3 regions of the Paraburkholderia sp. EG304 genome follow, and region 1 is predicted to be linked to each of the others. Evidence: predicted binding sites of a transcription regulator. Region 1 holds the regulator's gene; each other region holds the start of a gene.

Region 1 (7,747 bases):
CTGGCCGCGCATGTCAGCGCGCTGGCCGACGAACCGTTGACGCGCGAGCGCATCGACGCGCGTCTCGACGCGCTGTGCGGCGAGGCGGCGGGCCCCGCCGGTGCGCCGCTCAACGAAGATGCGCTGAAGCGCGCGCTGCGCCAGTTGCGTACCGAAGTGTTCTGCGCGGTGATGGAGCGCGACCTGGCCGGCGAGGCGGATATCGCCGAAGTCACCGGCGCGATGACCGATCTCGCGGAAACGACGATCCAGCGTGCGCTGACGGTGCTGAGCGCCGAGCTCGAAGCGCTGTATGGCGAGCCGCGCGACCAGCAGGGCGAACGGCTCACGCTGGGTGTGGTCGGCATGGGCAAGCTCGGCGGGCGTGAGCTGAACGTGTCGTCTGATATCGATCTGATCTTCGTCTACGAGGACGACGGCGAGACTACCGGCGGCCAGCGCTCGCCGCTCGCGACCCAGGAGTTCTTCACCCGGCTCGGCAAGCGGCTGATCGGCGCGCTCGCCGAAGTCACCGCCGACGGCTACGTATTTCGCGTCGATATGCGTCTACGGCCGAACGGCGATTCGGGGCCGCTCGTGTGCAGCCTCGGCATGCTCGAAGAGTATTTCTACGTGCAGGGCCGCGAGTGGGAGCGCTATGCGTGGATCAAGGGCCGGCTCGTATCCGAGGGCGCGAGCGCCTCGGCACGGCGGCTGCAGAAGCAGCTCGACGCGATCGTCACGCCGTTCGTCTATCGACGCTATCTGGATTTCGGCGTGATCAGCGCGATCCGCGCGCTGCATCTGCAGATCCGCCAGGAGGCGCAGCGCCGCGCGTCGATGCGCCCCGACAAGGCCGACGACATCAAGCTCGGCCGTGGCGGCATCCGCGAAATCGAATTCAGCGCGCAGGTGTTCCAGCTGATCCGCGGCGGGCAGGACGCCGGCTTTCGCGTGCGGCCGACGCTCGCCGTGCTGCGCCACGCGGCTACGCATGGGTTGATGGACCCGTCGGTGTGCGTGAAGCTGTCGCAGGCGTATCGCTTTCTGCGGGAGCTCGAGCATCGTTTGCAATACCGCAACGACGCGCAGACTCACGCGATGCCCGTCGATCCCGAAGACCGCGCGGCGCTCGCGCGCGCGATGGGCTGCGACGACTACCAGGAGTTGATGACGAAGCTCGACGCGCATCGCGAGTTCGTCGAACTGCAATTCGATCAGATTTTCGCCGACAAGGTGGGCGGTCGCGACGGCTGCGGCGCGCCGGAAGACGGTGCCGCCGCGTGGGTGTGGAGCAGTGCGCTCGCCGACGATAGCGCGGACGAGGCGCTGCGCGCACGCCTGATCGAACTGGGCGTGGCCGAACCCGGCGAGTTGCTGGCACGGCTGCAGGCGGTGTGGCGCTCGTCGCGCTACACGGGGCTGAACGAGCGCAGCCGGCAGCGTTTCGACATCGTCGCGCAGCGCGCGCTCGAAGCCGCGCGCACGCTGGAGCCGGCCGAGCGGCGCGGCGACACGGTCGCGCGCCTGTTCGATCTGCTCGAAGCGGTGAGCCGGCGCGGCGCTTATCTGGCGCTCTTGACCGAGTATCCGCAGGCGCTGCACCAGGTGCTGTCGGTGCTGGGCGGCTCACGCTGGGCGGCCGGCTATCTGATCCGCCATCCGCAGCTGCTCGACGAACTGCTCGACGGCGAGGCGATCAACAGCCCGTTCGACTGGCCCGAATTCAAGCGTACGTTGCGTTTGCGGCTCGCCGCCGCCGATGGCGTCGAGCAGCAGATGGATCTGCTGCGGCACGCGCATCAGGCCGAGGTGTTCCGCATTCTGCTGATCGATCTTGCCGGCAAGCTGTCTGTCGAGCACGTCAGCGACCGGCTGTCCGAGCTCGCCGACGCGGTGCTGGACGTGACGATCGACGCCGTGTGGAATCAGTTGGCCAAACGCCACCGCGACACGCCGCGCTTCGCGGTGATCGCCTACGGCAAGCTCGGCGGCAAGGAGCTCGGCTACGCGTCGGACCTCGACCTGATCTTCCTGTACGACGATCCCGACGATGCCGCGGCCGACGTCTACGCCACCTTCACGCGGCGCCTGATCACATGGCTGACCACCGCGACCGGCGCCGGCACCTTGTTCGACATCGATCTGCGGCTGCGGCCCAACGGCGAATCGGGCCTGCTCGTCACCGATCTCGACGCGTTCCGCCGCTACCAGCTTCGCGAGGGCGACGCGGCGAACACCGCGTGGGTGTGGGAGCATCAGGCGCTGACGCGGGCACGCTACTGCGCGGGCGATCCGGAGATCGGCGCGAAATTCGAGGCGATCCGCGAACAGGTGCTGACGACGCCGCGCGAAGCGCCGCCGCTCGCGAAGGAAATCGTCGAGATGCGCGCGCGTGTCGAAGCGGGTCACCCGAACCAGACGCCGGCGCTGTTCGACCTGAAGCACGACCGCGGCGGCATGGTCGATATCGAGTTCACCGTGCAGTATTGGGTGCTGCTGCATGCGGCGCGCGATCCCGAGCTGATCCGCAATACCGGCAACATCGCGCTGCTGCGTAAAGTGTCGCGTTTCGGGCTGATGAGCGAAGCGGAAGCGGAGACGGTCGGCGCTGCCTATCGGCGCTATCGCAAGCTGCAGCACACGCTGCGGCTCGATGGTATGGAGAAGGCGCGGGTCGATCCGGCGCTGGTCGCAGCCGAGCGCGAGGCGGTGCTGGCGTTGTGGAAAAGGGTGTTTGGGTAATGGCGCTTACGCATTTCGCGTAGCGCTGGCGCATCATGCGCGGCCGGGATCGGTGTGACGTCCCGGCCAATCCGACTCACGCCGTGTGCGGTGAGCTGCGCACGGCGCAATCTCAGGCGGCCAGCATTTCCTTCGCGTGCTTGCGCGTGGTCGCGGTGATTTCGAGGCCGCCGAGCATGCGCGCGACTTCCTCGATGCGGCTCGCCTTGTCGAGCGAGGTCACGCTGCTGAGCGTGCCGCCGGTGCCGTTGCTCATCTTTGCGACCTGGAAGTGATGATCGCCGCGCGCGGCGACCTGCGGCAGATGGGTCACGCACAACACCTGACGCGCCTCGCCGAGCTGATGCAATAGCCGCCCGACCACTTCGGCCACGCCGCCGCCGATGCCGGTATCCACTTCGTCGAAGATCAGCGTCGGTGTCGGGCTGGCCGCGCTCGCGATCACTGCGAGCGCGAGACTGATACGCGCGAGTTCGCCGCCCGACGCGACCTTCGCGAGCGGCCGCAGCGGCACGCCGGCGTGACCGGCAACGCGGAACTCGATCTGCTCGAGCCCATGCGCGCCGCCTTCGGGCAACGGCACCAGCGCGACTTCGAAGCTGCCGCCTTTCATCGACAATTCCTGCATGCCGGTCGTGACCGCCTCGCCGAGCGCCTTGCCTGCTTTCGCGCGTGCCTTCGACAGCTTCTTCGCCTCGCCGATGAACACTTCCTTCGCTTGCGCCTCGGCGGCGCGCAGGCCGTCGAGGTCCGCGGCGGCATCGAGCGCGGCCAATTGCTTGCGGCGCGCTTCGTGTTCTTCCGGCAGCGTCTCGGGCTGCAGGCGGAATTTGCGCGCGGCCGAGTGCAGCGCGTCGAGGCGATTTTCAACCTGCGCGAGCCGCTCGGGATCGAGCTCGAGCTTCTGCGCGTAGTGGCTCAGCGAATACGCGGCTTCCTGCAACTGGATTTCGGCGGGTTCGAGCGCGGCGAGCACGTCGTTCAGCGCCGGGTCGATTTCCGCGAGGTCGCGCACCTTCGACACGATCGAGCCGAGATGCGTGATCATCGCGTCGTCCGATTCGGACAGCGCGCCGAGCGCACCCTGCACGCCGTCGATCAGATTCGCGGAATGCGACAGCCGCCGATGCTCGGTGTTGACCTCTTCCCATTCGCCCGGCTGCGGCGCGAGCTTGTCGAGCTCGGCGAGTTGCCACGCGAGTCGCTCGCGTTCGAGTTGCAGCTCGCGATCGCGCGTTTGCGCGTGCTCGACCGCCTGCGCCTTGTCGCGCCACGTGCGCCACGCGCGTGTCACGGCGGCGGCCAGGTCGGACAGGCCCGCGTGCGTGTCGAACAGCTCGCGCTGCGCGTCCGGGCGCATCAGCAACTGGTGCGCGTGCTGGCCGTGAATATCGACGAGCATTTCGCCGACCTCGCGCAGCTGCGCGAGCGTGGCCGCCGTGCCGTTGATGAACGCGCGCGAGCGGCCGTTCGCGTCGACCACCCGCCGTAGCATCACCGTGCCGCCGTGTTGGCCGTCGTCGGCCGCGCCGAGCGCCTGCGCATCGAGCCATTGATCGACCTGTGCGTGCGTTTCGAACTCCGCGGTGATGTCGGCGCGGCTCTCGCCGGTGCGCACGACGCTCGCATCGGCGCGCGCACCTAGCGCGAGCGCGAGCGCGTCGATCAGAATCGATTTGCCGGCGCCGGTTTCGCCCGAGAAAACGGTAAAGCCGCTGTCGAATTCGAGGTCGAGCGCGGCGACGATGACGAAGTCGCGTATCGAGAGGTGGCGAAGCATGGAGGTCGTCGGGTGAGCGTGGGATTCGGGTGGCGGCCGCTGCGGCGTTTGCGCTTCAAGGCGCCGCTTGCGGCCTCTGGTCTTCTTCGTGCGACGGGTACTCGTGCCAGTGCAGCTTCTTGCGCAGCGTCGCGTAATAGCTGTAGCCGACCGGATGCAGCATCGGCACCGTATGACGCGAACGGCGCACCTCGATCGTGTCGCCGAGCTCCAGCGACGTGAACGACTGCATGTCGAAATTCACGTTCACTTCGCGCCCGGAAACGATCTGGATGCTGACCTTCGAGTCGTCTGGCAGCACGATCGGCCGGTTCGACAGCGCGTGCGGCGCGATCGGCACGAGCACGAAGCCCTGCAATTGGGGGTGCAGGATCGGCCCCTGCGACGACAGCGCGTACGCGGTCGAGCCGGTCGGCGTTGCAACGATCAGGCCGTCCGAGCGCTGGTTGTACATGAAGCGGCCGTCGACCGACACGCGCAGCTCCGCCATGCCCGAAAAACCGCTACGGTTGACCACCACGTCGTTGAACGCGAGCGCGTGGTAGATCGGCGTGCCGTCGCGCACGATGCGCGCTTCGAGCAGCACGCGCTCCTCGCGCTCGAAATTGCCGGACAGCATTTGCGGCACGGTCTCGAGCATGTCGGAGATCGGGATGTCGGTGATGAAGCCGAGCCGCCCGTGGTTGATCCCGATCAAGGGTGTGCGATATGGCGCGAGCTGGCGGCCGATGCCGAGCATCGTGCCGTCGCCGCCGAGCACCACGGCAACGTCGGCGCGCGCGCCGATCTCAGCGGGACGCAGCGCCGGGTAGTCGGTTACGCCGATTTCGGCGGCGGTGTCGGCTTCGAACACGACTTCGAGGCCGAGCATGGCGAGGCACGCGGCGAGCGCGGTCAGCGGCTCGCCGATGCCTGGCGTATTGCTGCGCCCGACGAGCGCGACGGTCTTGAACTGGCTGGTCACTTGCATGCCGGCATTACACCATAGGTAGGGCCTGAAAAGAACCGCAGGCCAACCCGGTAGCGGGTCGGCGCACGCGGGGCGTCTGCGCATGTCGCGATTATCGTTAGAATGGTGAAGACCCGATGACATGCGCGCTCGCCGACGGCGGCGCATTTGCCGGGAGCGGGCGCCGCGGGCGCTCGCGGCTGCGATGCCATTGAGCTAAAATTTTTCGTCATGCTAGATCCTCGCGCACAAACCCTCCTCAAAACGCTGATCGAGCGCTACATCGCCGAAGGTCAGCCGGTCGGCTCGCGCACGCTGTCACGTTACTCGGGCCTCGAGCTGAGCCCGGCCACGATCCGCAACGTGATGTCGGACCTCGAGGATCTGGGGCTCGTGATCAGTCCGCATACGTCGGCGGGGCGCATTCCGACGCCACGCGGCTACCGTCTGTTCGTGGACACGATGCTGACGGTCGAGTCCGCCGCCGACGAAGAAGCGGTGATGCGCGCGGTCAAAACCACGCTGCAGGTGGGCGAGCCGCAGAAGATCGTCGCCGCGGCGGCGAGCGTGCTGTCCAACCTGTCGCAGTTCGCCGGCGTGGTGCTCACACCGCGCCGCAGCCACGTATTCAAGCAGATCGAATTCATGCGCCTGTCCGACAAGCGCATTCTGCTGATCATCGTGACGCCCGAAGGCGACGTGCAAAACCGCATTCTCGCCACCCAGCGCGACTTTTCGCCTTCGCAGCTGGTGGAAGCCTCCAATTACATCAACGCGCACTTCGCGGGCCTCTCGTTCGACGAAGTGCGCCGCCGCCTGCGCGAGGAAATCGACGAGCTGCGTGGCGACATGACTTCGCTGATGCACGCGGCCGTCACCGCGAGCACCGACGAATCCGATACCGGCGAGACCGTGCTGATCTCGGGCGAGCGCAATCTGCTCGAAGTCGCGGATCTTTCGTCGGACATGGCGCGCCTGCGCAAGCTGTTCGATGTGTTCGACCAGAAGACCAGCCTCCTTCAGTTGCTCGATGTGTCGAGTCATGCGGCGGGCGTGCAAATATTCATTGGCGGCGAATCGACGCTGGTGCCGATCGAGGAAATGAGCGTCGTCACCGCGCCGTACGAGGTGAACGGCAAGATCGTCGGCACGCTCGGTGTGATCGGACCGACCCGCATGGCCTACAACCGCGTGATTCCGATCGTGGACATCACCGCGCGGCTGTTGTCCATGACGCTCAGCCAGCAGTAGTCCTCGCGCTTTGCGGCGCTGCCGTCATCGCAGCCCGTGCCGGCCATGATGCGCGAACGGGCGGCGTCTGCCAATCGTCCGAATGGCCAGGGTCCGGCGGCGCCCGGCCGAACCCGCGCCGCTATAATGAATCTCCATTGAATCGACTCGCCGCGTGACGCGGCGATTTCTGCTGCCTATGCGCTTCGACCTCGAGCGGCCATCACAGAACGCCACATCGCATCGCGTCGCCGTGTTGCTGATCAACCTCGGCACGCCCGATGCGCCGACGCCGCGCGCGGTGCGCCGCTATCTCGCGCAGTTCCTGTCCGATCCTCGCGTGGTCGAAATTCCCGCGCTGCTGTGGCAGCTGATTCTGCGTCTGCTGATCCTGCCGTTTCGCGGCCGCAGCTCCGCCAGGAAGTACGCGGCGGTGTGGATGCCCGAGGGCTCGCCGCTGCGCGTGCACACCGAAAAGCAGGTCGAGGGCTTGCGCCATCTGCTGCAAGTCAACGACTACACGGTGCTGGTCGACTACGCGATGCGCTACGGCACGCCCGGCATTCCCGCAATGCTGAACCAGCTGAAGCTCGCTGGCGCCGAGCGCGTGCTGCTGATGCCGATGTATCCGCAGTATTCGGCGTCGACCACCGCGACCGCGTTCGACGAAGCCTTTTCCGCGCTCAAGCGCATGCGTAACCAGCCGGAAGTCCGCACGGTTCGCCAGTACGCCGATCACCCGGCGTATATCGCGGCGCTTGCCGCGCAGGTGCGTCACCACTGGCATCTGCACGGCCGCCCCGATTTCGCGGCGGGCGACAAGCTCGTGCTGAGTTTCCACGGCGTACCCAAGCGCACGCTCGACCTCGGCGACCCGTATCACGAGCAATGCCAGCAGACCGGCGCACTGCTGATGCAGGCGCTCGAGTTGACGCCGGTCGAATGCCGCATCACGTTCCAGTCGCGCTTTGGCAAGGCCGAATGGCTGCAGCCCTATACGGCGCCGACGTTGAAGGAACTCGGCGCGGCAGGCGTGCGGCGTGCTGATGTGTTTTGTCCGGGTT
Region 2 (7,747 bases), 180 kb from region 1:
TCGTCTGGTAGTTGAACTTCGCGCCGACCGGATTGTTCATCCAGCCGTTGGCAACCAGAATCCACAGCGCCGACAGGTTCGATCCGAGCGCGACACAGAACGTGACGATCAGATGCTGCACTTTCGACAATCTGTTCCAGCCGAAGAAGAACAGACCGACGAACGTCGATTCGAGGAAGAACGCCATCAGTCCTTCGACGGCGAGCGGCACGCCGAAAATGTCGCCGACGTAATGGGAGTAATAGGCCCAGTTGGTGCCGAACTGAAACTCGAGCGTGAGGCCGGTCGCGACGCCCATTGCAAAGTTGATGCCGAACAGCTTGCCCCAGAACTGCGTCATGTCCTTGTAGATCTGCTTGCCGGTCATCACGTAGACCGACTCCATGATGACGAGCAACCAGGCGAGGCCGAGCGTGAGCGGCACGAACAGAAAGTGATAAAGCGCCGTGATGGCGAACTGGAGCCGCGACAGTTCTACGACTTCGCTAACGGGCATGTTGATCACCTCCGGACGGATGCGGGGCGGGCACCGACAGCAGCGCCTGCGTGACCTGCTGAGGCGGCAGCATCATGTGCTCCGCCTGCGGATGACTGAAGAATGTGAACTTGAGCGCCAGCAGTAGAGCGAACTTGATGGCGAGGATGATGGCAATATCGCGCGCCAGCGTGGGACCGCGCACCCACCTGGTGAACCCGCCGCACAAGCGCGACCGGACAGTGCTGCTGCGATTGAGGGCTAGGGTCATGATCGGTCGAAAGACGACTTCACGCCGGAGAGTCCGGCCGGATCCAGACCGCCCTTGCCGTCAGGCAGTCTGGCGAATGCATGCCGATTGTAGGAGGGGGAACCTCGCGCGCTTAGAGTTAGCCATGCGGCATCAGGTCGCGAAACTTGCCGCGTCTGTGCAGTATTGCTACCGGACTTGCGATACGTCAAGAAAGGCTTACCGGCCTCGTCAGGCCGGCTTGGGGATAGGCCGACGCGAATGCGCGCCGGCCGGGGGGCGCACGAATGGGCGAAAGGAATGAAAAAGCCCCGCCGTCTTGCGAGGGCGGGGCTCGAGCGCGATGGCCGCTAAATAGTACGCGACCGGCTGCCGTGCGTCGCTTTTACCGATCTCTTGGGCAGGACACATTCGACGCGCGCATGGCTTCGACGCATTTACGCGTATTCGGTCAGCGCGCCGCGCATCTTCTTCATCGCGCTGGCTTCGATCTGCCGGATACGCTCGGCCGACACGCCGAACTCGTCGGCCAGCTCGTGCAGCGTGGAGCCGCCCGAGCCGTCGTCGGCCACCTTCAGCCAGCGCGCTTCGATGATGCGGCGGCTGCGCGGATCGAGCGCGTCGAGCGCGCTTGCGATGCCGTCGCTTTGCAGCCGGTCGCGCTGACGCGAAGCCAGCACGGCGGTCGGCTCGCTATGCGAGTCGGCCAGGTAGGCGATCGGCGCGTACGACTCTTCACCGTCTTCGACCTGACCTTCGAGCGCGATATCGCCGCCCGACAGACGCGTTTCCATCTCCGCGACCTCTTCGCGCTTCACGTTCAGTTCCTTCGCGAGACCTTCGATCTCGTCCGGCGTGAACGCGCCGAGGCCCTGCTTGTGGCTGCGCAGGTTGAAGAACAGCTTGCGCTGCGCCTTGGTCGTGGCGACCTTCACCATGCGCCAGTTGCGCAGGATGTATTCGTGGATCTCTGCCTTGATCCAGTGCATCGCGTACGACACGAGGCGTACGTTTTGCTCGGGATCGAAGCGCTTGACCGCTTTCATCAGGCCGATGTTGCCTTCCTGGATCAGGTCGGCGTGCGGCAACCCGTAACCCAGGTAGTTACGCGCGATCGACACGACGAGTCGCAGGTGCGACAGCACGAGGCGGCGTGCGGCCTCCAGATTGTCGTGTTCGCGCAATTCGGTGGCGAACTGGCGTTCTTCCGCCGGCGTCAGCATTGGAATCCGGTTGACCGCCTGAATGTAGGCGTCGATGTTGCCCAGTTGACCGGACAGCAGCGAGGAATGCGAGAGCGCCAGTGCACCTGCCGGAGCGGCCTTAGCCGACGACGGGCTCAAAGTACTCGGAAGGGTCATTGCATGGCTCACGTGTGAAGCTCCTTTGGAATCAGACAATAGCGTACTCAGTAAACGACTCCAGCGATGGATGTTAGCACTCAGATCTGCCGAGTGCTAATACTTAGAGGTCGCAGGGGTATCCAAGTTCCCGAAAATCCTATTGGATCTTGACTTCTGATAGCCATCATACGCTCTATTTGCGCTGTGTGTTGAGCCTGTACAAATTACCGTTCGAGGCGGCTGCAGACTCATGATCGACTGACGTCGTCCGGTTTCAGGGAGAATAATTGCTGTTCGGGCGCATTAACTGGAACATACTTGCCCCGGAATCCATGCTTGGAATAAAGGGGGCGCTCGCTTAATAGTCATCAGTATGGGGGCCGAATGAACAAGAAGAATCTTGTGGTCCGTAGACTTACTCTAAAAAGTGCGTTGGCCGTTCTGCTGCTGGGTGCGGCGGGCGCGTCCCAGGCTGACCGGTTCGGCGTGCAAGTGGCCGCCGGCGTCGGTGATCGTCTCGTCAAGAGGCTCGATCTCGGCGCGGTCTGGGACCCGAACCTCACCTGGTGGCAGATCGGCGACTGGCATTTCGCGCTGATCGGCGAGGCGCACGTCGCGTGGTGGCACACCAATGAAGGAAACGTTCACGACAACATCGGCGAGATCGGCGTGATGCCGGTGATCCGCTTCGTCAAGTCGTCGGGTTCAGTGCGGCCATTCATCGAGGTGGTGCCGGTGTCGGATTGCTGACCAGTCCGCGCATTTCTTCCGACTTCACGTTGGGCACCGCGTTCCAGTTCACCGAGATGGCGGGCGTTGGGCTGCAGTTCGGCGCTCATCAGCAGTATGCCGCCGGCTACCGCTTCCAGCATGTTTCCAATGGCGGTATCAAAGAGCCGAATCCTGGTATAAATTTCAGCCAGCTATATTTGCAATATCACTTCTGACCGTGGCCCCTTGTGGCTCGCGGTGTTCGAGGGGCTCTGCAATGGCGGCAAAGATGATCGAAGCGATTCGCGGGCTCGAGCGAGAGCGATTTCGCGCGATGGTCGACGGCGACGGGCAGTCGCTCGACACGCTGCTCGCGGACAACGTGAGCTACGTCCATACGAACGGCAAACGCGAGACGAAGCGACAGTTCATCGACGGGATCACCGCGGGGCGCCGTCGTTATCGGCAAATCGAAGTGCAGTCGCAGGAAGTTTTGCCGGCCGGGCGCGAAACCTACGTGGTCACGGGCCGCGCGCTGATCGAGATGGAAGCGAACAACGGCGCGCTGCTGTTCCCGATTGCTTATACCGCGATCCACACGCACGAAGACGGCCAGTGGCGGCTGATTGCATGGCAGGCGACGCGTTGCGCGCTGGAGTGAGATTCTCATCGCGCGGGCGCGCCTCGTGAGCGCGCCCATCCTGGCGGCGGAATGCGGGGTGCGCACTCCTCCGCCGCAAGCTCAAGTCGGATTTACGCGATTACGCAATCCTCAGCTTTATCGCGGCTGTTTGCGCCGTATTCATCGCGCTCGGCATCTGCGTCGCGCGGCTCGCGTGTGCCGCGCATCGCCACTTCTCCCGCATATGGATGCCGCGCGGCCACGGGAAGCCCCGTGCAGTGCTCCGCCACACGCCGGATCGTCGCGAGATCCGAGAAATCCAGACCGCTGTCGATACCCATCGTGTCGAGATTCATCGCGAGCGTGACGAGATCGACGTTGCCGGTGCGTTCGCCATTGCCGAACAGACAGCCTTCGATGCGATCCGCGCCCGCCAGCAGCGCGAGCTGCGCCGCGGCCACCGCGGTGCCGCGATCGTTGTGCGGATGCACCGACAGCACAATGCTGTCGCGGTAGCCGAGGTTGCGGTGCATCCATTCGATCTGGTCGGCGAATACGTTCGGCGTGGCCGCTTCGACGCTCGCCGGCAGGTTGACGACCATCTTGTGATGGCGCGTCGGCCGCCACATTTGCGCGACCGCGTCGCATACCTCGCGCGCGAATGGCAGCTCGGTCGTGTTGAAGGTCTCGGGCGAGTACTGGAAGATCCAGTGTGTGCCCGGCCGCGCCTGCGCATGTTCCTTGATGACGCGCGTGCCTTCGACTGCGAGCGCCTTGATCTCGTCCTTCGATTGCTGAAACACGATGCGCCGGAACGACGGGCAGATCGCGTTATACAGATGCACGATCGCGCGCGGAGCGCCGTCGAGCGCATCGAACGTGCGTGCGATCAGCTCCGCGCGCGACGGCACGAAGACCTCGATCGTGACGTCGTCGGGAATGCGCCGCTCGTCGATCAGCTTGCGCACGAAGTCGAAATCGGTCTGCGACGCCGACGGAAAACCCACTTCGATTTCCTTGAAACCGATGGCGACCAGCATCTCGAAGTACTCGAGCTTCTGCGCGGCGTTCATCGGTTCGATCAGCGCCTGGTTGCCGTCGCGCAGGTCGGTGCTCATCCAGACGGGCGCGGCGTCGATCGTGCGACTCGGCCACTTGCGACCGGTCAGGCGCACGGCGGGAAAAGGGCGGTACTTTTCAGCGGGATTGCGCAACATGGTGAAGTGCCTCATTCGTGGTGTCGTCGGCGGAGGTTGGGACGTCGAGCGGTTGGCCGACTGTCACGCATGCACGATGCGGATGCCCGAGGCAACGTGCATTTGATCCTCTCGCTTCGTCCGCGCGGTAAACGGACGAATACAAACGACGACAAGGTTGTGGAGAACTACGACGGGGTGAAGCGAAACTGCGGGAACTACCGGGAGGACCGCCGACGGCAACCGGAGCTGCCAGCGCGCGGCGCTACGCGTGACTTACGCCAGGCGTAGCGATAGGGGCCGCGCTAGGCGGCCGGAGATAATTCGGAGGGTGTTCGGAAGGGGACGCATGGGGCCAAATGTATGACGGCGTGTGCTGGCCTGTCAACCCGCGACCGTCAGGCCGCCGTCTTCGCGATATCGACGATCAGCTCGACCTGACGTTCGATCGCGCCAGGCGCCGGTGCTTCGCCGCGCAGCACGGCGTCGATCCAGGCGGCCGTGGTCGCGGCGTCGCGCGCTTCGGGCAGCTCGACTTCGGGCGCATCGGGCGACGAGCGCTCGTGCGGCAGCCGCGTCTCGCAGATGCCGTCATGCAGCCAGTCGACCTGCACCTGGCGGCGCGTATCTGCCACCGCCTCGCCTTCGGTGCCGCGCGCGAGCAGCGCACCGCCGACGGCCGCATCGGGATGCGTGATGAACAGCTGCGTAAGGCTGTCGCGATACGGCGGATGCGTGTAATTCACGAGCCGCAGCCCCGCGGGCGCGAATGGCTGCAGCAGCTTCACCAGCGTATGCGTCGAGTTGCGCACACCCATGCGCCGGCGCAGCGCGAGCAGGCGCGCGAGCTTGGGCGCGAGTACGTCGATCGACGCGAACGCGACGCGACGCTCGGCGAGACCCGCTTCGATCTGCGCGTGCGACTGCGCATGGGCGATGCGCAGATGCGTGAAGATTTCCGCGCTCGTCACGCGACCCGGATCTTCGGTGACGCCGTGCACGAGCACCGGCACGCCTTCGCGCGCGAGCAGCAGCGCAAGCAGCGGCACGAGGTTCGGCTGCTTGCGCGCGCCGTTGTACGACGGAATCGACACGGGCCGAAACGCGCCGTGCGGCAGCCGCACCGGCTCGAACGACATATGCGCTGCGGCCAGCATCGCGGCGAGTTCGTCGGCGGTTTCGCCTTTCACGCGATACGCGAGCAGCACCGCGCCGAGCTCGAGCTCGGCGACGCGGCCGTCGAGCATCGCGGTGTAGAGCGCGCGGGTGTCGTCGGCGGTCAGCGCGCGGGCGCCGTTCGGGCCGCGGCCGATTTCCTTGATGAAGCGGGCGCAGGGGAAGGGAGAAGTCGTAGTGGTCGAGTCGGTCATCGTGCGCAGAGGGCGGGTGGCGTGCCGCGCTTGGGCGTCGGCTACGGCATTCGGGAAGCTATTCGGTGTGAGTATCGCATCTATGGCGAGCGGGCGAACAGCGGCGCAGCGGGCACGCGATGACGCGCGACCGCCCGTCTGACACGCACCCGCGCCGTGCCGCGCGTTACACTCGATCTTTCTCGCCGCCTCGGCGGCGCCCATCGAAAAACGGAGAACGGGATGAGTTACGTGTTTGCACCCGCACCGCAGGTCGCGGTGCCGGTCGTCGGGTCGAGCGAGCAGTTCGCGGTGCGCCGCATCTATTGCGTGGGGCGCAACTACGAAGCGCATGCGCGTGAAATGGGCCACGACCCGGACCGCGAACCGCCGTTCTTCTTCTCGAAGCCGGCCGATGCGGTCGTCTACGTCGCGCCGGGCACGACCGGCGAATTCCCGTATCCGTCGCAGACGAAGAACGTCCATTTCGAAATGGAAATGGTCGCGGCGATCGGCGAGGGCGGCAAAGACATCCCCGTCGAGCGCGCGCTCGACCACGTCTACGGCTATGCGCTCGGTCTCGACATGACGCGTCGCGACCTGCAAGGCGAAGCGAAGAAACTGGGCCGTCCCTGGGATACCGCCAAGGGCTTCGATCACTCGGCGCCGTTGGGCCCGATCCATCCGGCTTCAGCAGTTGGTCACATCGGCAAGGGCGCGATCTGGCTTTCGGTGAACGGCGAGGACAAGCAGCGCGCGGACGTGTCGCAACTGATCTGGTCGGTGGCCGAGACGATCGCCTATCTGTCGACGCTGTTCGAACTGCGGCCCGGCGACCTGATTTTCACCGGCACGCCGGAAGGCGTCGGCGCGGTCGTGAAGGGTGACCTGATGAAGGGCGGCGTGGACGGACTCGGCGAGTTCAGCGTGCGCGTCGTCTGAGACGGCTTGCGAGCAGGTGGAGGAGGCAGACAACATGAAGCTCTACAGCTATTTCCGTAGCTCGGCGTCGTATCGTGTGCGCATTGCGCTGAACGTGAAGAACCTGTCGTACGACTATGTGCCCGTGCACCTCGTGCGCGAAGGCGGCGAGCAGCTGAAGCCCGAGTATCGCAAGATCAACCCGGACTGCATCGTGCCGACGCTCGCCGACGGCAGTCATTTGCTGCCGCAGTCGCTCGCGATCATCGAGTATCTCGAGGAGACGCATCCGGAGCCGCCGCTGCTGCCGAAGGCGCCGCTCGATCGCGCCTATGTGCGCTCGGTGGCGCTGCAGGTCGCGTGCGAGATTCATCCGCTGAACAATCTGCGCGTGCTGCGCTATCTGAAGCACACGCTGCGAGTCGACGACGACGCGAAGGACGCGTGGTACCGGCACTGGATCGATGCAGGCTTCGCGACGCTGGAGGCGCATCTCGCCGGCGAGGCGCGCACCGGCAAACTGTGTTTCGGCGACACACCGACGCTCGCCGATGCGTGCCTGATTCCGCAGGTTTTCAACGCACAGCGCTTCAAGGTCGACACCGCAAAGTTTCCGACGATCCAGCGCATCTACGACCACGCGATGCAACTCGATGCGTTCGCGCGCGCCGCGCCGGGCGTGCAGCCGGATGCGGAGTGAGCGCGGGATCGCGTGACACGGCGACGGCCGCTCGAAACGAAAAAAGGGCACTCTGTGGAGTGCCCTTTTCCTTTTGTTCGCCGCAAGCGGCGAGCGCCGCAGCGCTCACACGTTCGCGCGATCAGTCGCCCAGCAGCGCGTCCGAAAACTCCTCCGCGCTGAACGGCTGCAGATCCTCGA
Region 3 (7,747 bases), on a different contig from region 1:
GCGCGCTGCTGTCTGCTCGGTCGCCACGACGGTCGGCGCCGATCGCGTCACGATAGGCGCGGTCGCCACGGCGGGCGTTGAGGATGGCGCGACGGTCGGCGTGGTCGCCACAACAGTCGGCGACGATCTCGTCACGGTAGGCGCGGTCGTCACGGCGGGCGTTGAGGATGGCGCGACGGTCGGCGTGGTCGCCACGACGGTCGGCGTCGATCGCGTCACGGTCGGCGCGGTCGTCACGGCGGGCGGTGAGGATGGCGCGGCGGTCGGCGTGGTCGCCACAACGGTCGGGGACGACCGCGTCATGGTTGGCGCGGTCGCCGTGAGGGGCGGTGAGGTTGCTGCGACGGTCGGCGCCGTCGCAACGATGGGCGACGAGGATGGCGCCACGTTCGGCGCCGCCGCCACGACTGGCGTTGACGAGCGCACTACGGTAGGCCCGTTCGAAACGACGGACGATGCCGAGGGCGCCACGGCAGGCGCGGTCGCCACGACCTGTGGCGCCGATGACGCGACAGGCGCCCGCACGTTCGCCGGTTGCTGCCGCGCGACGACAACAGGACGCGGCGCTTGCGCGACCATCGACGCGGGCTGCGGCGCCACGGGCGTCGGCGCCGCGGCAACCTGCGGCGCCGCATTCTGCGCAACGTCCTGCGCAGGGACTTGCCTAGGGTTGTCCGGGTGCACCGTGCCGAAGACCGTCACCGGCGTGTCGACGTTCGCATCGTCGTCGAGAAGAGCGAAGCCGATATACACCGCGCCGAGCGTCGCGAGCGCGGCCGCGGTTAGCGCGAGCGGGTGCCGCCGTCGACGCCCGCCCGGCTCGAACGTGGCCTCGTCGAGCAGTTCGTAGGGGCTCATCTTCGTTTGCGCAGAGCGTCGCGACGCACGGTCCGCGGGCAAGCTCGCGGCCGCTGGCAGCGGGTCGAGTTGCGCGCGCGATGTGCTCAGCGCCCGGGATCGCGCGGCGCGCTCGCCGGGCTTGTCGTCGGTATCGAACGAATCGATCGGTAGCGCATGGCATGCGGGACACGGCGAAAAACGGCCCGGCAGCGGCACGCCGCAGTATGCGCAGTGATGGAAAAACGGCTGGTCGGAAGTCGAGTCGCGCGGCATGGCCGTGTCGCTCCACTGGCGCCGAAGGCCGGCGCCATCAAAAAGAATGAATGCGACGACGCTCGCAGGCGGCGTCGGCCGAACTACTGGACGACGTAACCGCGCGCCTGCATGCACGCGCCGTAGGCGGCCCAATAGCGGGTCATCGGAGGCTCGGGCGCGGGCAGCGGCGGCAGCTTCACGTTCGACGCCGCGTTGGCCTGCGTCGAAGCGGCCGCTCCGTCCGATGCGCCGGGTGCCGCCGTTGCGCCCGGTGCCGCCGCCGATGCGTTCGGCGGTGCATTCGCCGCCGCGGTGGCCGGCGCGCCAGGCGCGCTGGCGCCGGCCGCGGCTTCGTTCACGGGCTTCGCCGACGCTGCGCCGCCAGGCGCTTGCGCGCCGGCGAGCGGCGCGCTCGCGGCTTCGGGCGCGCTCGCGTTCCACGGCAGCGGCGTGGCCGAGAAGGAACTGGGGGGAAGCGGGGGTTTCGACGGTACGCCGGTCGACGCACCTTTGGCCGCCGGCGGCTGACGCGGCGGAATCTGCGACTCGTGGGCCATGTTGACCCCGGTCACGCGGTTCGCCTCGGCGTAGCACATCGCGTTATCGATGCTGCGCTCGTAAGGGCTCTGACTTCGGATCGGATAGGTGACTGGCCGCCACGCGAACGCGGCTGTGCTCGTCACCAATAGCGTCAGTACGGTATATGTTTTAAATGCCATCGCAGTCACTCCCGCAGCGATGTCTCGCCTTTTTGTGTTTGATTTCGTGTCGTTTCGAGCTTGTTGTTGATGCCTGGCGCTCGTGTTTCTGTCGCGGCCTGCCGATAGGCCGTGGCGTTGCGGTGCTCGTGCCACGGCTCCCCGGAAGGGCACGTCGCGAATGCCGCTTTAACGAGCGTAGCACCGCGGCTTGGCCGCGCGATGCATCGAATAGCGCGCGAAAACGCCATCGTGCAGTGCAATCAGGACACAATCGGCAAGGCGGCGTTGCAGATCGGGACAATCCCTGGTCGCCACGAAGGATCGTCAGGAGTCGAAGATGAAGAACCTATCGTATCGCTATCGACCGCTTTGCGCTGCGCTTTGTTGGTCGATGCTGTCGCTCGCGGCGCCGCTCGCGAGCGGCGCGAGCGACGCCAACATGAGCGCGGAGACGGCGGGCGAGCGGGCGAATTTCGCGCAGGCGTTTTGCGGCGCGTCGCCCGAGCGGATCGGCGCCTATAAGGAGCGGCTCCGAAAGGTGCTGACCGGAGCGACCGATTTCGATCAGCGCTGGGACGCGGGCTGGCATCGCGCCGACGACACCAATAGCCGGATGAACGCACTGCGCGAGCGAGATCCGAAGGAATTCGCAGCGCGCATCAAGGTCAATTGCGAACGGCTCAAGTGGATGGCAGGTAATGCGTTGCGCCCGCCTGCGCAGAAGTGAGTCGAACCGGATGAGCCGGTCGGTGTCGCGGGCCGTACGGGCCTTGCGACCTTATGCTCGACCGGACGGGGGTTTTCCCTGGAAATAGGAGATCCGACGGGATGGAGTACGGTGCGCGGTTGTTGTTTGTCTGCGATACCGCCCCTTCTCGGTGCGGCGACAGGCCGTGAACCTCGCTGCAAGTATTTGTTTTTGCTCGGGTTCGCAGCTCACGCGCATGACCGCGCCGATGCGCCCGCACCCCGCCGGTCGGGCAAAACCCCGCCCGCGGTGTCGCTGCTCCGCACTTCTTGAATTTGTCACTACCCGTCCATATAATTAGCACTCGCTGCACGAGAGTGCTAACAACATCTCCGGTTGGCTCGTCCAGCCGGGTTTTCTCAGCGTTCTTCAGTCTCAATCAGAGAGGAGTATGTATGAACCTTCGTCCTTTGCATGATCGCGTGATCGTCAAGCGTCTGGATCAGGAAACCAAGACCGCGTCGGGCATCGTGATCCCCGAAGCCGCAGCGGAAAAGCCGGATCAAGGTGAAATCCTCGCAGTCGGCCCGGGCAAGCGCGACGACAAGGGCGCAGCGATCGCCCTCGACGTGAAGGTCGGCGACCGCGTCCTGTTCGGCAAGTACGCAGGCCAGACCGTCAAGGTCGACGGCAACGAACTGCTTGTGATGCGCGAAGAAGACATCATGGCCGTGGTGCAGAAGTAAGCGCAACGTCGCTACTTCCCCGGTTATATCCAAAGTATTCAAGGAGTTAGAAGATGGCAGCTAAAGACGTCGTATTCGGTGATTCCGCCCGTGCCAAGATGGTCGAAGGCGTGAACATTCTCGCCAACGCCGTGAAGGTCACGCTGGGTCCGAAGGGCCGCAACGTGGTCCTCGAGCGCAGCTTCGGCGGCCCGACGGTCACCAAGGACGGTGTGTCGGTCGCAAAAGAGATCGAACTGAAAGACAAGCTCCAGAACATGGGCGCGCAAATGGTCAAGGAAGTCGCTTCCAAGACCAGCGACAACGCAGGCGACGGCACGACGACCGCTACGGTTCTCGCGCAATCGATCGTCCGCGAAGGCATGAAGTACGTCGCATCGGGCATGAACCCGATGGACCTGAAGCGCGGCATCGACAAGGCTGTTGCAGCCGCAATCGAAGAACTGCGCAAGATCAGCAAGCCGTGCACGACCAACAAGGAAATCGCCCAGGTTGGCGCGATCTCGGCGAACAGCGATTCGTCGATCGGCGAGCGCATCGCTGAAGCAATGGACAAGGTCGGCAAGGAAGGCGTGATCACCGTCGAAGACGGCAAGTCGCTGCAAGACGAACTTGACGTCGTCGAAGGTATGCAATTCGACCGCGGCTACCTGTCGCCGTACTTCATCAACAACCCGGACAAGCAAGTTGCCGTGCTCGACAACCCGTTCGTGCTGCTGCACGACAAGAAGGTGTCGAACATTCGTGATCTGCTGCCGGTTCTGGAACAAGTCGCGAAGGCTGGCCGTCCGCTGCTGATCATCGCTGAAGACGTCGAAGGCGAAGCGCTCGCAACGCTGGTGGTCAACAACATCCGCGGCATCCTGAAGACCGTTGCTGTCAAGGCACCGGGCTTCGGCGATCGTCGTAAGGCGATGCTGGAAGACATCGCGATCCTGACCGGCGGTCAGGTCATCGCTGAAGAAACCGGCCTCACGCTCGAGAAGGCAACGCTGGCTGAACTGGGTCAGGCGAAGCGTATCGAAGTGGGCAAGGAAAACACCACGATCATCGACGGCGCTGGCGAAGCAGCGAACATCGAAGCTCGCGTCAAGCAAGTGCGCAAGCAGATCGAAGAAGCGACCTCGGACTACGACCGGGAAAAGCTGCAAGAACGCGTTGCCAAGCTGGCAGGCGGCGTTGCAGTGATCAAGGTCGGTGCTGCGACCGAAGTCGAAATGAAGGAAAAGAAGGCACGTGTCGAAGACGCACTGCACGCAACGCGCGCAGCTGTGGAAGAAGGCATCGTCGCTGGTGGCGGCGTCGCGCTGATCCGTGCACGTACGGCGATCGCTGGCCTGAAGGGCGCTAACGCCGATCAGGACGCAGGTATCAAGATCGTTCTGCGCGCAATGGAAGAGCCGCTGCGCCAGATCGTCACCAACGGTGGCGAAGAAGCGAGCGTCGTCGTGGCAGCGGTTGCTGCTGGCAACGGCAACTACGGCTACAACGCAGCGACGGGCGAGTACGTCGACCTGGTGGACGCAGGTGTCGTGGACCCGACGAAGGTGACGCGTACGGCGCTGCAAAACGCAGCTTCGGTTGCTGGCCTGCTGCTGACGACCGACGCAGCTGTCTGCGAACTGCCGAAGGAAGATGCTCCGATGCCTGGCGGCATGCCCGGCGGCATGGGCGGCATGGGCATGGACATGTAATTCCGCTCGGGCCTCGTGGTCCGGTCGCGTGGTTGAATTGCCGCGCGTCTGGATCACGGACGAGGCCCGGTTGGAAGTCCATGAGGGGGAGTGCGCCGCGAGGCGTTTCCCCAAACGAAAAAACCCGCTCAGGCGGGTTTTTTCGTTTGGGCGTCGGGGTTGATGTGGCGGCCGGCGAGCGCTTCCGGACGCCCTGAGTTCGGATCAGGCGCCCGCGGCGTGAGCCGTACGCTGAGCCGATCTTCCGAGACACTTTTCGCGCAGGTAGTGGAAGATCTGCGCGACGCTTTGCGCGGGGCTCAGCGCTCCGGTGTCGACGTGCAGGTCGGGATCGATCGGTGCTTCATAGGGCGCCGATACGCCGGTGAACGAGCTGATCTCGCCTGACCTCGCCTTCGCGTAAAGACCTTTGGGATCGCGGCTCGCGCAGGTGGCGAGCGAGGCGGAGACGTGGGTTTCGACGAACTTGTCTGCTCCGATGATCTCGCGCGCCATTGCGCGGTCTTCGCGTAGCGGTGAAATCAGCGCGGTGATCACGATCAAACCCGCGTCGTTCATCAACTGGGCGACGTGCGCGACGCGGCGGATGTTCTCGCGCCGGTCGTCGCGCTCGAAGCCCAGATCGCTCGCCAGACCTTGGCGGATGTTGTCGCCGTCGAGCACATAGCAGGCATGACCGAGCGCGATCAGCCGCTCCTCGAGCGCGAACGCCAGTGTCGATTTACCGGCGCCGGACAGGCCGGTCAGCCAGATCGTGGCGGGCGTCTGATCGAATATGCGCAGGCGGTCCTGCGCCGCGATCTTGCCGGGGAAGCGTTGCACGAAGCTGGGCGGCTCTTTCATGTAAAAGTTCTCCTGACTCCTCTGGCTCACTCGCAGTGCCAGCCTTGTCGCGACGTGCCAGCGTTGTGCAGGCGTTCCGTGGAATCCGCGATCGATTACCGATGAATGACCAGGTCAGTGCCGCGCTTCCCCGGGCGCTGCTCCCTTGCCTTGCGCGGGCGGGGTTTCGTCGTCGTCGCTGCTGCGTGCCCAGAAGAACCGGTCGGGCATGTACGCCCCCATGCCGGGTCGGAACGCATTGCGCACCGCCTGGTACAGATACTCCTGGCTTTCGCGCACCGCTTCCGCGGGCTCCTGGCCGTTGGCGAGCAGCGCGGCGATCGCTGCGCCGAGCGTATCGGTCAGGCCTGTCAGCCGATGGGGCGCGCGGTCCCACATGTCCTGACGCAACTGGCCGTCCTCGCTGAAGAGCGTGTTGACGAGCCGGTGCGTGCCGGTTTCCGTCGACAGAATGTATTCGCAGCCCTGCGACAGCAGGTGCGAGATCGCGGCGTCGAGGCTCGGCGCCTCGGCGTCGCCGTCGGGCTGCGCAAGCGCGAGCAGCGTCGACGCGTCGGCGACCAGCAGTGTGGTTTGCGGTGCGAGCAGATCGGCGATGGCTTCGCGCAGTTCGTCGGCGGCGAGCACGTGTTCGTCGTCGAGCGTGAAGTCCGGGGCGAGGATCAGCGGGACATCGTCGTAGTCGGCCACCACTTCCGCGATCGCGCTGACCACTTCGGCGCGCGTGCACGCGCCGACCTTGAAGGCGGCGATCGGCATGTCCTCGAGCAGCATGCGCGCCTGCGTCGCGACGATGTCCGGGTCGAGGCCGGTCACTTCATCGCAGCTCGCCGAGTCGCGCACGGTGTAGCCCGTGAGCACGGAGACGCCGTGGCAGCCCATGCTGGCAAGTGTCATCAGGTCCGCCTGCAGGCCGGAGCCGCCAGTGGGATCGGAGAGGCCGAAGGTGAGGACGATCGGAGGCGTGTCGCTGGGCATGAAAATGGATGAGGAAAGCAGGATTTCGGCGCACAGTGCGCAAGTGGCTCAATTATGCGGCCTAAACCGTTGACAGGGCGTTTTTTCGCGCAGCTTGCCCGAGGGCCCACTCTACGGTGCCGCTGGCACCCGCCCAACGCGTGGCAAGACGCCGCAAGCGGCGCCGGCACGGCGCGTGGGCGCCCCGCCGAAGGCCGGTCCACGCTACGATTGCGCGTTTTCGATTGCTAGGCATGGGGGCGGCAACACGGTACCATCATGGCTCCCGTTTCCACGGACTCAACGACGCGACAAAAGAATGGAATATCAAAGCTGGATGTGCCTGATTTGCGGCTGGATTTACGACGAAGAGGCCGGCTTGCCCGACGAAGGCATTGCGCCGGGCACGCGCTGGGAAGACGTGCCCATCAACTGGACGTGTCCTGAGTGCGGAGCGCGCAAGGAAGACTTCGAAATGGTCCAGATCTGAAGCACGGCAAGCCGCCGCAAGCTTCGGCCTCCAAACGGGGTCCCGAGGTTCGGTCCCCAACCCAACCTGAACCCTGAGCTTCAATCCCGAAGGTGAGCGGTGTCTCCACCGCACAATTGCTGCAATCGCTTGATGCGTCCGGCGCGCCCGGCGCCTGTCAGAGCGCGCTAGCGCGGAACATCGCCGGACGCGTCGTGTCGCAACGGTAGTCTGTCATTGTCCTGTCGCCGGTTCGCGCGGTGGCCGCTCACTCGGCACGCGGCGCGAAGCGACGGCGCCGTCAGCTTCGTGTCGCCTGCCCATGACTCTTCGATCCGCTGCACCCGTTTCCATCGATGCACTGCCGAATCCGCGCGGCGGCGCTGTCCGCTCCGCGGAACTTGCGCTCGCCGAGGCGTCGCTCGCATTCGAGCAGCGCCACGAGAGCGGTGCCGCGCTGCTGCGCGCCTCGCATGCATTGCGCACGGCGGGCTGGCTCAGCGCGCAGCGTTTCGCCGACGCGCTGGTGCGGCTCTCGCCGCTCGCGAGCGACG

Evidence for each region. The regulator HrcA, encoded in region 1, represses chaperone genes, less so after heat shock. The targets are predictions, from matches to a motif close to TTAGCACTCNNNNNNNNNGAGTGCTAA.
Region 2: a site for HrcA is predicted at 2,160-2,186, ahead of rpoH (RNA polymerase sigma factor RpoH). Genes of this name have one in related genera too.
Region 3: a site for HrcA is predicted at 2,842-2,868, ahead of groES (co-chaperone GroES). Genes of this name have one in related genera too.

What each region holds. Positions count from the first base shown of each region.
Region 1 is NZ_JBKGUA010000002.1:45,354-53,100, reverse strand. It holds gene glnE (bifunctional [glutamate--ammonia ligase]-adenylyl-L-tyrosine phosphorylase/[glutamate--ammonia-ligase] adenylyltransferase) at 1-2,724, shown strand, start outside; gene recN (DNA repair protein RecN) at 2,837-4,504, opposite strand; gene ACLFKU_RS02865 (NAD kinase) at 4,560-5,474, opposite strand; gene hrcA (heat-inducible transcriptional repressor HrcA) at 5,685-6,704, shown strand; gene hemH (ferrochelatase) at 6,883-7,747, shown strand, end outside.
Region 2 is NZ_JBKGUA010000002.1:221,394-229,140, reverse strand. It holds gene ACLFKU_RS03665 (cytochrome ubiquinol oxidase subunit I) at 1-496, opposite strand, end outside; gene cydP (cytochrome oxidase putative small subunit CydP) at 486-746, opposite strand; gene rpoH (RNA polymerase sigma factor RpoH) at 1,163-2,098, opposite strand; partial or broken gene ACLFKU_RS03650 (acyloxyacyl hydrolase) at 2,453-3,015, shown strand; gene ACLFKU_RS03645 (nuclear transport factor 2 family protein) at 3,057-3,440, shown strand; partial or broken gene ACLFKU_RS03640 (2-isopropylmalate synthase) at 3,632-4,618, opposite strand; gene ybiB (DNA-binding protein YbiB) at 4,996-5,967, opposite strand; gene ACLFKU_RS03630 (fumarylacetoacetate hydrolase family protein) at 6,190-6,888, shown strand; gene maiA (maleylacetoacetate isomerase) at 6,923-7,567, shown strand; gene ftsY (signal recognition particle-docking protein FtsY) at 7,689-7,747, opposite strand, start outside.
Region 3 is NZ_JBKGUA010000030.1:48,247-55,993, forward strand. It holds gene ACLFKU_RS28650 (hypothetical protein) at 1-850, shown strand, start outside; gene ACLFKU_RS28655 (hypothetical protein) at 1,197-1,814, opposite strand; gene ACLFKU_RS28660 (hypothetical protein) at 2,134-2,523, shown strand; gene groES (co-chaperone GroES) at 2,940-3,230, shown strand; gene groL (chaperonin GroEL) at 3,284-4,924, shown strand; gene cysC (adenylyl-sulfate kinase) at 5,129-5,767, opposite strand; gene ACLFKU_RS28680 (hydroxymethylpyrimidine/phosphomethylpyrimidine kinase) at 5,882-6,745, opposite strand; gene ACLFKU_RS28685 (rubredoxin) at 7,044-7,214, shown strand; gene ACLFKU_RS28690 (hypothetical protein) at 7,516-7,747, shown strand, end outside.